2 regions of the Streptosporangium sp. NPDC051022 genome follow, and region 1 is predicted to be linked to the other one. Evidence: riboswitches for the same ligand, from Rfam matches in the RefSeq annotation. Region 1 holds a riboswitch; the other holds the start of a gene.

Region 1 (3,773 bases):
GCCTGACCTTCAGCCCGCCGGGCAGCACGCCCTCCTTGGCGATGCCGCGCCGGACGCACTCGGTCATGACCTGCCACAGGTTCAGCAGCCGGTCGCGGATCTCCTGCTCCGAGCGGCCGAAGGCCTTCTCGTTCTCCAGCATCAGCCCGGAGACGGACAGGCCGGTCTCGGTGCAGTGGCCGAGCAGTTCGGCGGCCGTGGTGAAGGGGTACGGCAGGACGGTGTCGTCCGGCTTGATCCGGTCGGCGCCCGTGGCGTTCTCGTCCACCACGAAGCCGCCGCCGACCGAGTAGTAGACCTTCTCGCGGATGGTGTCGCCCGTTTCCGAGAGGGCGGTGAAGCGCATGCCGTTCGGGTGGTGCGGCAGCGAGATCTTGCGTTCGAAGACGAGGTGCTCGCCGACCACGAAGGGGATCTCGTGGGTGCCGCACAGTTGGATCGTTCCTGAGGCGCGCATGGCGGCCAGCCGCTCGTCGACGGTGTCGACGTCGACGAGTTCGGGCTTCTCGCCGGACAGGCCGAGCAGGACGGCCTTGTCGCTCCCGTGGCCCTTGCCGGTCAGGCCGAGCGAGCCGTACAGGATGACTTCGACCCCTGCCGTCTTGTCCAGGAGGCCGTCCTGGTCGAGGCCTCTGGCGAATTTGTGGGCGGCGGCCATCGGGCCGCCGGTGTGCGAGCTGGACGGGCCGATTCCGATTTTGAAGAGGTCGAAGACGCTGATCGCCACTGATCTGTTCCTGTCTTCACGTGCTTCCACGTGGTTCAATCGCCGTGATCATGCGCGCCGGTGGACGCGCATGATCACGGCACAAGCTAAGAGATTTCAGGACTCGCCCGAGGTGAGCGCGGCGTACTCCTCGGGGGACAGCAGGTCGTCGGCGTCACCCTCGATGCGGACGCGGAACAACCAGCCATCACCGTAGGGGTCACTGTTGACCAGCGAGGGGTCGTCCACGACGATCTCGTTGACCTCGACGATCTCACCGCTCACCGGTGCGAAGATGTCGCTCACCGACTTGGTCGACTCGACCTCGCCGACCGCGTCACCCGCGGTCACCGTCGCGCCGACCTCGGGCACCTGCACGTAGACCACGTCACCCAGCGCGTCGGCGGCATAGGCGGTGACACCCACGGTCAGGGTCAGGCCGTCGTCGATGCCCGAGATCCACTCGTGTTCCTTGGTGTAGTGCAGGTCCTCGGGAATGTTGCTCACTTTTTCCTCCTGTAGAAAGGCAGTTCAACGACCTCGACCGGCTCACGGCTACCCCGGATGTCCACGGCCAGGCCGGTGGACACGCCGTTGTCCACGTAGGCCATGGCGATGGGCCTGCCCAGTGACGGGGAAGGCGCTCCGCTGGTGACCTCTCCGACGACGGAACCGTCGTCCGCGAGCACCACCGGATATCCGTGGCGGGGCACCCTGCGGCCGGTCGCGATCAGACCCACCAGACGACGTGTCGGCGGGACGTCCCTGAGCGGTTCCAGGGCGGCCCGGCCGACGAAGTCGCCCGGCTTGTCAAACCTCACCACACGGCCGAGCCCCGCGTCGAACGGAGTCAGTTCCGCGGACAATTCGTTTCCGTAAAGCGGCATGCCCGCTTCGAGGCGGAGGGTGTCGCGCGCGGACAGACCGGCGGGAAGCAGACCGTACGGCTCGCCCGCCTTGGTGAGCGCGGCCCAGAGCGGCTCGGCGTCGGCGGCGGCGACGAACAGCTCGAAGCCGTCCTCGCCGGTGTATCCGGTGCGGGCGATGAGGGCCTGGTACCCGGCCACGGTCGCGGGCAGGCCCGCGTAGTACTTGAGCCCGTCGAGGTCGGCCTCGGTCAGCTCGCCCACGATGTCGCGGGAGCGGGGGCCCTGGACGGCGATCAGCGCGTACTGCTCGGAGCGGTCCTCCACCGCGGCGTCGAAGGCCCCGGAGCGCTCGGTCAGCTCGGCGGCCACCCGGGGGTAGTTGGAGGCGTTGGCGACGACCATGAACTCGTCGCCGGCCAGGCGGTAGACGATCAGGTCGTCCAGCACGCAGCCCCGGGAATCGACGATCATCGTGTAGCGGGCGCGTCCGGGCTCCAGAGCGGAGATGTGGCCGACGAGCGCGTGGTCGAGCGCCTCGCCCGCCTGCGGGCCGGTCACGAAGATCTCGCCCATGTGGGACAGGTCGAACAGGCCCGCCGCCTGGCGGACCGCCTTGTGCTCGGCGGACTCGCTGCCGTAGCGCAGCGGCATCAACCAGCCCGCGAAATCGGTCAGCGTCGCGCCGAGGGCCTCGTGGACGCCGCGCAGCGGCGTGGGTCGGGACATGTTCGCACCTCAGACAGGGGTCGGATGAGAGCATCCTCCCCCTCTGTCATGGATGCCTGAGAGCTTCGCCCGTTTTTTGCCGGACTTTCACCTTCGGCGAGGCCACAGGGCCTGCTTTCCAGAGGCACCTACCCGCACGGTCCTTTGCCTTGAGAGGTTCGCGGGGAGGGCTTGCTCCTTCAGGGGTCCTGGCCTGGCTGTCAGGACGCTCTCCCGCACGGGTTCATCGGTGTCGTGGCCAGCCTAACCGTACGTACCGGCCGAGCGAAATCCCCGCGCCGTCCCGTTCCTTCCCGGCCCCCGCCCGGCGCCCTCCCGCCGGGGGCGTCCTCGCGGGCCGGCCCGGGCCCGCCGTCCGGGAAGGCGGCGGGTTCGGCGGCCGGTTCAGTGGCGGACTCAGCGGCGGACTCAGTGGCGGACTGAGCGGCGGACTGAGCGGCGGACTCAGGGGCGGGCGTGCCGTACCAGGGCCTCGAAGAGCGCGGACTCGCCGGAGGCCTCGGGGTGCCACTGGACCGCGAGGGCGAACGGATGTCCCTCCAGCTCGACGGCCTCGACCGTGCCGTCCGCCGCGCGGGCGGTCACGGCCAGGCCGGTGCCGACCTCGTCCACGGCCTGGTGGTGGTAGTGGGCCACCTCGGTGGGGTCCGCGCCCAGGATCTCGGCGGTCAGGCTGCCGGGGACGGGCCGTACCGGCATCCGGCCGAACAGGCCGGGGGCGGGCGCGTGGGCGCGGTCGCCGACCACGTCGGGCAGGTGCTGGTGCAGGCTGCCGCCGAGGGCGACGTTGAGGACCTGCAGGCCCCGGCAGATCCCCAGGAACGGGATCCTCAGCTCCAGCGCGGCCGCGACCAGGCCGAACTCGGCGTCGTCGCGGAAGTCGCGGACGTAGCCGGTCTGTTCGTGCGGGGCCCGGCCGTACCGTGCCGGGTCGATGTCACCGCCGCCGGCCAGGATCAGCCCGTCCAGACGGCCGGCCACCGTGGCGGGCTCGCCCGCCGGGGGCAGGATCACCGGCTGGCCGCCCGCGCGGACCACGTGGTCGACGTAGTCGTACGGCAGCAGCGCGGTGGTCGTCTCCCAGACGGTGAACCTCGCGGGCTCGACGTAGCAGGTGATGCCGATGACGGGACGGGACATGATCTCTTTCCTGCCGAGGCCGGGACGTGGGGCGCAGATCCACGTCCCGGCGCGCTCTCGATGGCAACCGATGACGGCCACCGATGGAAGACGGTGGCCACCAGGGACGGGTGGCTACAGCGGTGTGACGTAGGCGCCGGAGATGCCGCCGTCGACCAGGAACTCGGAGCCGGTGATGAAGCTCGCGTCGTCGGAGGCCAGGAACGCCACCGCGGCGGCGATCTCGGAGGCCTCGGCGAACCGGCCGAGCGGGATGTGCACCAGGCGGCGCTGCGCGCGCTCGGGGTCCTTGGCGAACAGCTCCTGCAGCAGCGGCGTGTTGACCGGTCCCG
Region 2 (3,773 bases), on a different contig from region 1:
CCCGCGGCCTGGTCCTCGGGGGCGTAGGGGTGCAGCCCGGCGAACTCCGGCCAGGTGATCGGCTCCATCTCGGTGGTCGCGTTGAGCTTCATGGTGCAGGAGCCCAGCGGGATCATCGACCGGTCGAGCGCGATGTCCTTGTCCTGGAGTCTGCGCAGGTAGCGCAGCAGGGCCGTCTCCGACCGGTGGCTGTGGAAGACCGGGTGGGTGAGGTAGTCGCCGGAGCGCGTCAGGGCGGCGGGCAGCGCGTCGTGCGCGGCGGCGTCCACGTCGGCCAGGACGGCGCCGCTGACCTCGAAGGCGGCCAGGACCTGCTCCAGGTGGATGAGCTCGGTCCGCTCGTCGCAGGTGATGCCCACGTGGTCGGCGTCGACCGGGCGCAGGTTGACCCCGATCTCCCTGGCCGCGGCGACGACCTGGGCCGCGCGGCCGGGCACCCGGGCGAGCACGGTGTCGAAGAAGTCGGCGTGGACGACCTCGACGCCGCCGTGGCGCAGGCCCTCAGCCAGGACGACGGCGTGCCGGTGGACGCGCCGGGCGATCCGCCGCAGGCCCTCGGGCCCGTGGTAGACGGCGTACATGCCCGCGATCACCGCGAGCAGCACCTGCGCGGTGCAGATGTTGCTGGTCGCCTTCTCCCTGCGGATGTGCTGCTCGCGGGTCTGCAGCGCGAGGCGGTAGGCCGGGCGCCCGTCGGCGTCCTGGGAGACGCCGACCAGGCGGCCGGGCATCTGCCGCTGCAGGCCGTCGCGGACCGCCATGTAGGCGGCGTGCGGGCCGCCGAAGCCCAGCGGGACGCCGAAGCGCTGCGAGGAGCCGATCGCGATGTCGGCGCCGAGCTCGCCGGGGGCGGCCAGCAGGGTGAGGGCCAGCAGGTCGGCGGCGGCGACCACCTGGGCGCCGCGCGCGTGGGCGGCGTCGGCGACGGCGCGGAAGTCCCCGAGCCGGCCGCTCGCGCCCGGGTACTGCACCAGCACACCGAAACACTCGGGCAACTCGGCGGTGAAGTCGCTCTCGACCAGCTCGATGCCGAGCGGCTCGGCCCTGGTCCTCAGCACGGCCTTGGTCTGCGGCAGCGCGTCGGCGTCGACCACGAACACGTTCGAGGCCGTACGGCCGGCGCGGCGGGCCAGGGTCATGGCCTCGGCGGCGGCGGTCGCCTCGTCGAGCAGGGAGGCGCCCGCGACGGCGAGCCCGGTCAGGTCGGAGACGACCGTCTGGAAGTTGATCAGGGCCTCGAGGCGCCCCTGGGAGATCTCCGGCTGATAGGGGGTGTAGGCGGTGTACCAGCCCGGGTTCTCCAGGAGGTTGCGGCGGATGACGGCCGGGGTGATCGTGTCGTGGTATCCCAGGCCGATCATGGAGGTGAGCACGGTGTTGCGCCCCGCCAGGGCGCGCAGTTCGGCGATGGCCTCGGTCTCGCTCGCGGCCGGCGGCAGCTTCAGCCGGTCCTTGGCCCGGATCGCCTCCGGCACGGCCACCGCGATCAGGTCTGCGGTCGAGGCGAATCCGACCGCCTCGAGCATGCGGGTCTGGTCGGTGTCGGCGGGCCCGATGTGACGGGCGACGAACGGCAGAGGGGTCAGCTCGCTGAGCGGTGACAGATCGGTCATGGAAAGCCTCCCGAGGCGGTGGAGACCGGCGCTGGGCGCGGGCGTATGCCGGATCTCCCCCTCTGTCATCTCAACCTGAGAGTTTCACCTCCCTCGGGCGGGAGGCTTTCCCCGTCGGTGAGACACGCCTGGCGGACGCGCCTGCTTTCCAGAGTCGCCTCGTCCATGCGGTACCGGGTGCCTGAGAGATTCCGGGGAGGTTGCTCCTTCGGCGCCCCGATCGCGTCGGGGTCTCTCCCGCGCGGAGTCAGCAGCGCCCCCAACCTTACCCCGTGCGGCGAGCCCGGCGACGACGGGCCAACTCATCCGCCTGGTGATCGCCTAAAGGGTTCTGGCCCGACTCCGCGCGCTCTCCGGGAAGGTCCGCCAGGGAGCCCTCCACCTCCTGCCAGACCCGGCCGAGCGCGATGCCGAAGACACCCTGACCGCCCTGGAGCAGGTCGATGACCTCGTCGGGCGAGGTGCACTCGTAGACGCTCGCCCCGTCGCTCATGAGCGTGATCTGGGCGAGGTCGTTGACGCCGCGGTCACGCAGGTGCTGGACGGCGATGCGGATCTGCTGGAGGGAGACGCCCGTGTCGAGCAGCCGCTTGACGACCTTGAGGACCAGGATGTCGCGGAAGCCGTACAACCGCTGGGAACCGGAGCCGTGGGCGGCCCTCACGGTCGGCTCGACCAGACCGGTGCGCGCCCAGTAGTCCAGCTGCCGATAGGTGATGTCGGCCGCGGCGCAGGCGGTCGGGCCGCGGTATCCGATGTCGGCGGGCGGTTTCACCGGCTGCCCGTCGAACAGCAGACCTGCCTCACCAGCACGCTGGCGTGCCTCCCCGCGCCGTTCCGGGTCATCCTGGTCGGCGTTTCTACCCTCGCCGCTGCTGACCGCCACGCGGACCTCCGGCTTTCTCTCATCCCGCGGCCTGATCTGGGGGTTTGCGCACGGCCACGGGTTTCACTTGCACCGTAGGACTGGGACCAAGATCAGTCAACGACCCTACCCGGCGCGTCGTGAAGCGTAAATGCACCGAAATTCCTACCCCGCGCGGCCGAAGTCCTCGGGCGTGATCGTGTCAAGGAACTCCCTGAACTTCTCCACCTCGTCCTCCTGGTCGTCGGGAATGATCACCCCCGCTTCCCGGACCACGTCCTCGCTGGCGAAGATGCGGGCACCCGTTCGAAGCGCCAGGGCTATGGAATCCGAAGGACGGGCGCTCACCTCGACCCCGTTGGAGAACACGAGATCGGCGAAAAATATCCCGTCACGGAGTGCGACGATGTTCACCGTGCTCAGCCGGACACCGAGCGCGTCGAGCACGTCGCGGAAGAGGTCATGGGTGAGTGGCCGGGGCGGCGGCTCTTCGGCCTGAGCCATGGCGATCGCCGTCGCCTCTGTCATGCCGATCCAGATCGGCAGGTAACGCTCCCCATGCGCCTCCTTCAGCAGGACAATAGGCTGGTTTGAGGGCATCTCAACCCGAACGCCCACGACCTCCATCTGCAACACGGGCTGCTCCGTCTTCGCTGGATTACGACCGGTTTGTTCAACGTAACACTCGTGGGGGGACGAGTGCCTGGTCAGGTTCTCACCGGCCCAAGTCTCCACGCACGGCGGAACGCAGGAGTGAGGCGTGCAATTCCAGTAGAAGGCCGGAAATCTCCCTGGCCGTCTCGTCGGCCCGGTCGATGGCTCCTGGGGCCCTGCGGCGAAGCAGCGGGGCGACGGCCTGCTCCACGAGCCCGGCCTCGCGCTCGGCCGCGGCCTTGACGACCCGCAGGTGACGCGCCCGCAGGCCGAAGGCCGCCAGTGCCCCGACACTGCGGGCCACGGCCAGCGCCTCGGCGCCGTAGTAGCGGGCCACGGCGGCCACCAGGCCGAAATCCTCGAGCTCGGCGAGGGTCGTCTCGTCGAGCTCGGCGGCGGCCAGCAACTCCGCCCGGGTGAGCCGGACCTCGGCCGGCGCCTCGTCGGGGAGGGCGCGCGGAGGGGCGACGGGCCGCTCCTCGCGGTCCGCCGCCTCGAGCCGGTCCTTGATCACGCGCAGCGGCAGGTAACGGTCACGCTGTTCGCCGAGGATGTAGCGCAGCCGCTCGACGTCGGCGTAGCTGAACTTCCGGTAGCCGGAGGGACTGCGCTCCGGCTCGATCAGCCCCTCGCCCTCCAGG

What was found. Region 1 has a riboswitch for glycine ahead of gcvT (glycine cleavage system aminomethyltransferase GcvT). Riboswitches for the same ligand answer to the same signal wherever they lie in the genome.
Region 2: linked by a shared signal. The riboswitch ahead of gcvP (aminomethyl-transferring glycine dehydrogenase) and the one ahead of gcvT (glycine cleavage system aminomethyltransferase GcvT) in region 1 are both predicted to bind glycine.

The regions. Positions count from the first base shown of each region.
Region 1 covers NZ_JBFBCF010000002.1:447,895-451,667, forward strand. Annotated here, with positions in the region: gene AB0N02_RS06025 (L-serine ammonia-lyase) at 1-727, opposite strand, end outside; gene gcvH (glycine cleavage system protein GcvH) at 824-1,213, opposite strand; gene gcvT (glycine cleavage system aminomethyltransferase GcvT) at 1,210-2,301, opposite strand; glycine riboswitch at 2,342-2,426, opposite strand; glycine riboswitch at 2,429-2,527, opposite strand; gene AB0N02_RS06040 (gamma-glutamyl-gamma-aminobutyrate hydrolase family protein) at 2,746-3,441, opposite strand; gene AB0N02_RS06045 (3-oxoacyl-ACP reductase) at 3,556-3,773, opposite strand, start outside.
Region 2 covers NZ_JBFBCF010000022.1:100,496-104,268, forward strand. Annotated here, with positions in the region: gene gcvP (aminomethyl-transferring glycine dehydrogenase) at 1-1,613, opposite strand, end outside; glycine riboswitch at 1,772-1,863, opposite strand; gene AB0N02_RS30560 (MerR family transcriptional regulator) at 1,879-2,409, opposite strand; gene AB0N02_RS30565 (bifunctional nuclease family protein) at 2,644-3,114, opposite strand; gene AB0N02_RS30570 (MerR family transcriptional regulator) at 3,194-3,773, opposite strand, start outside.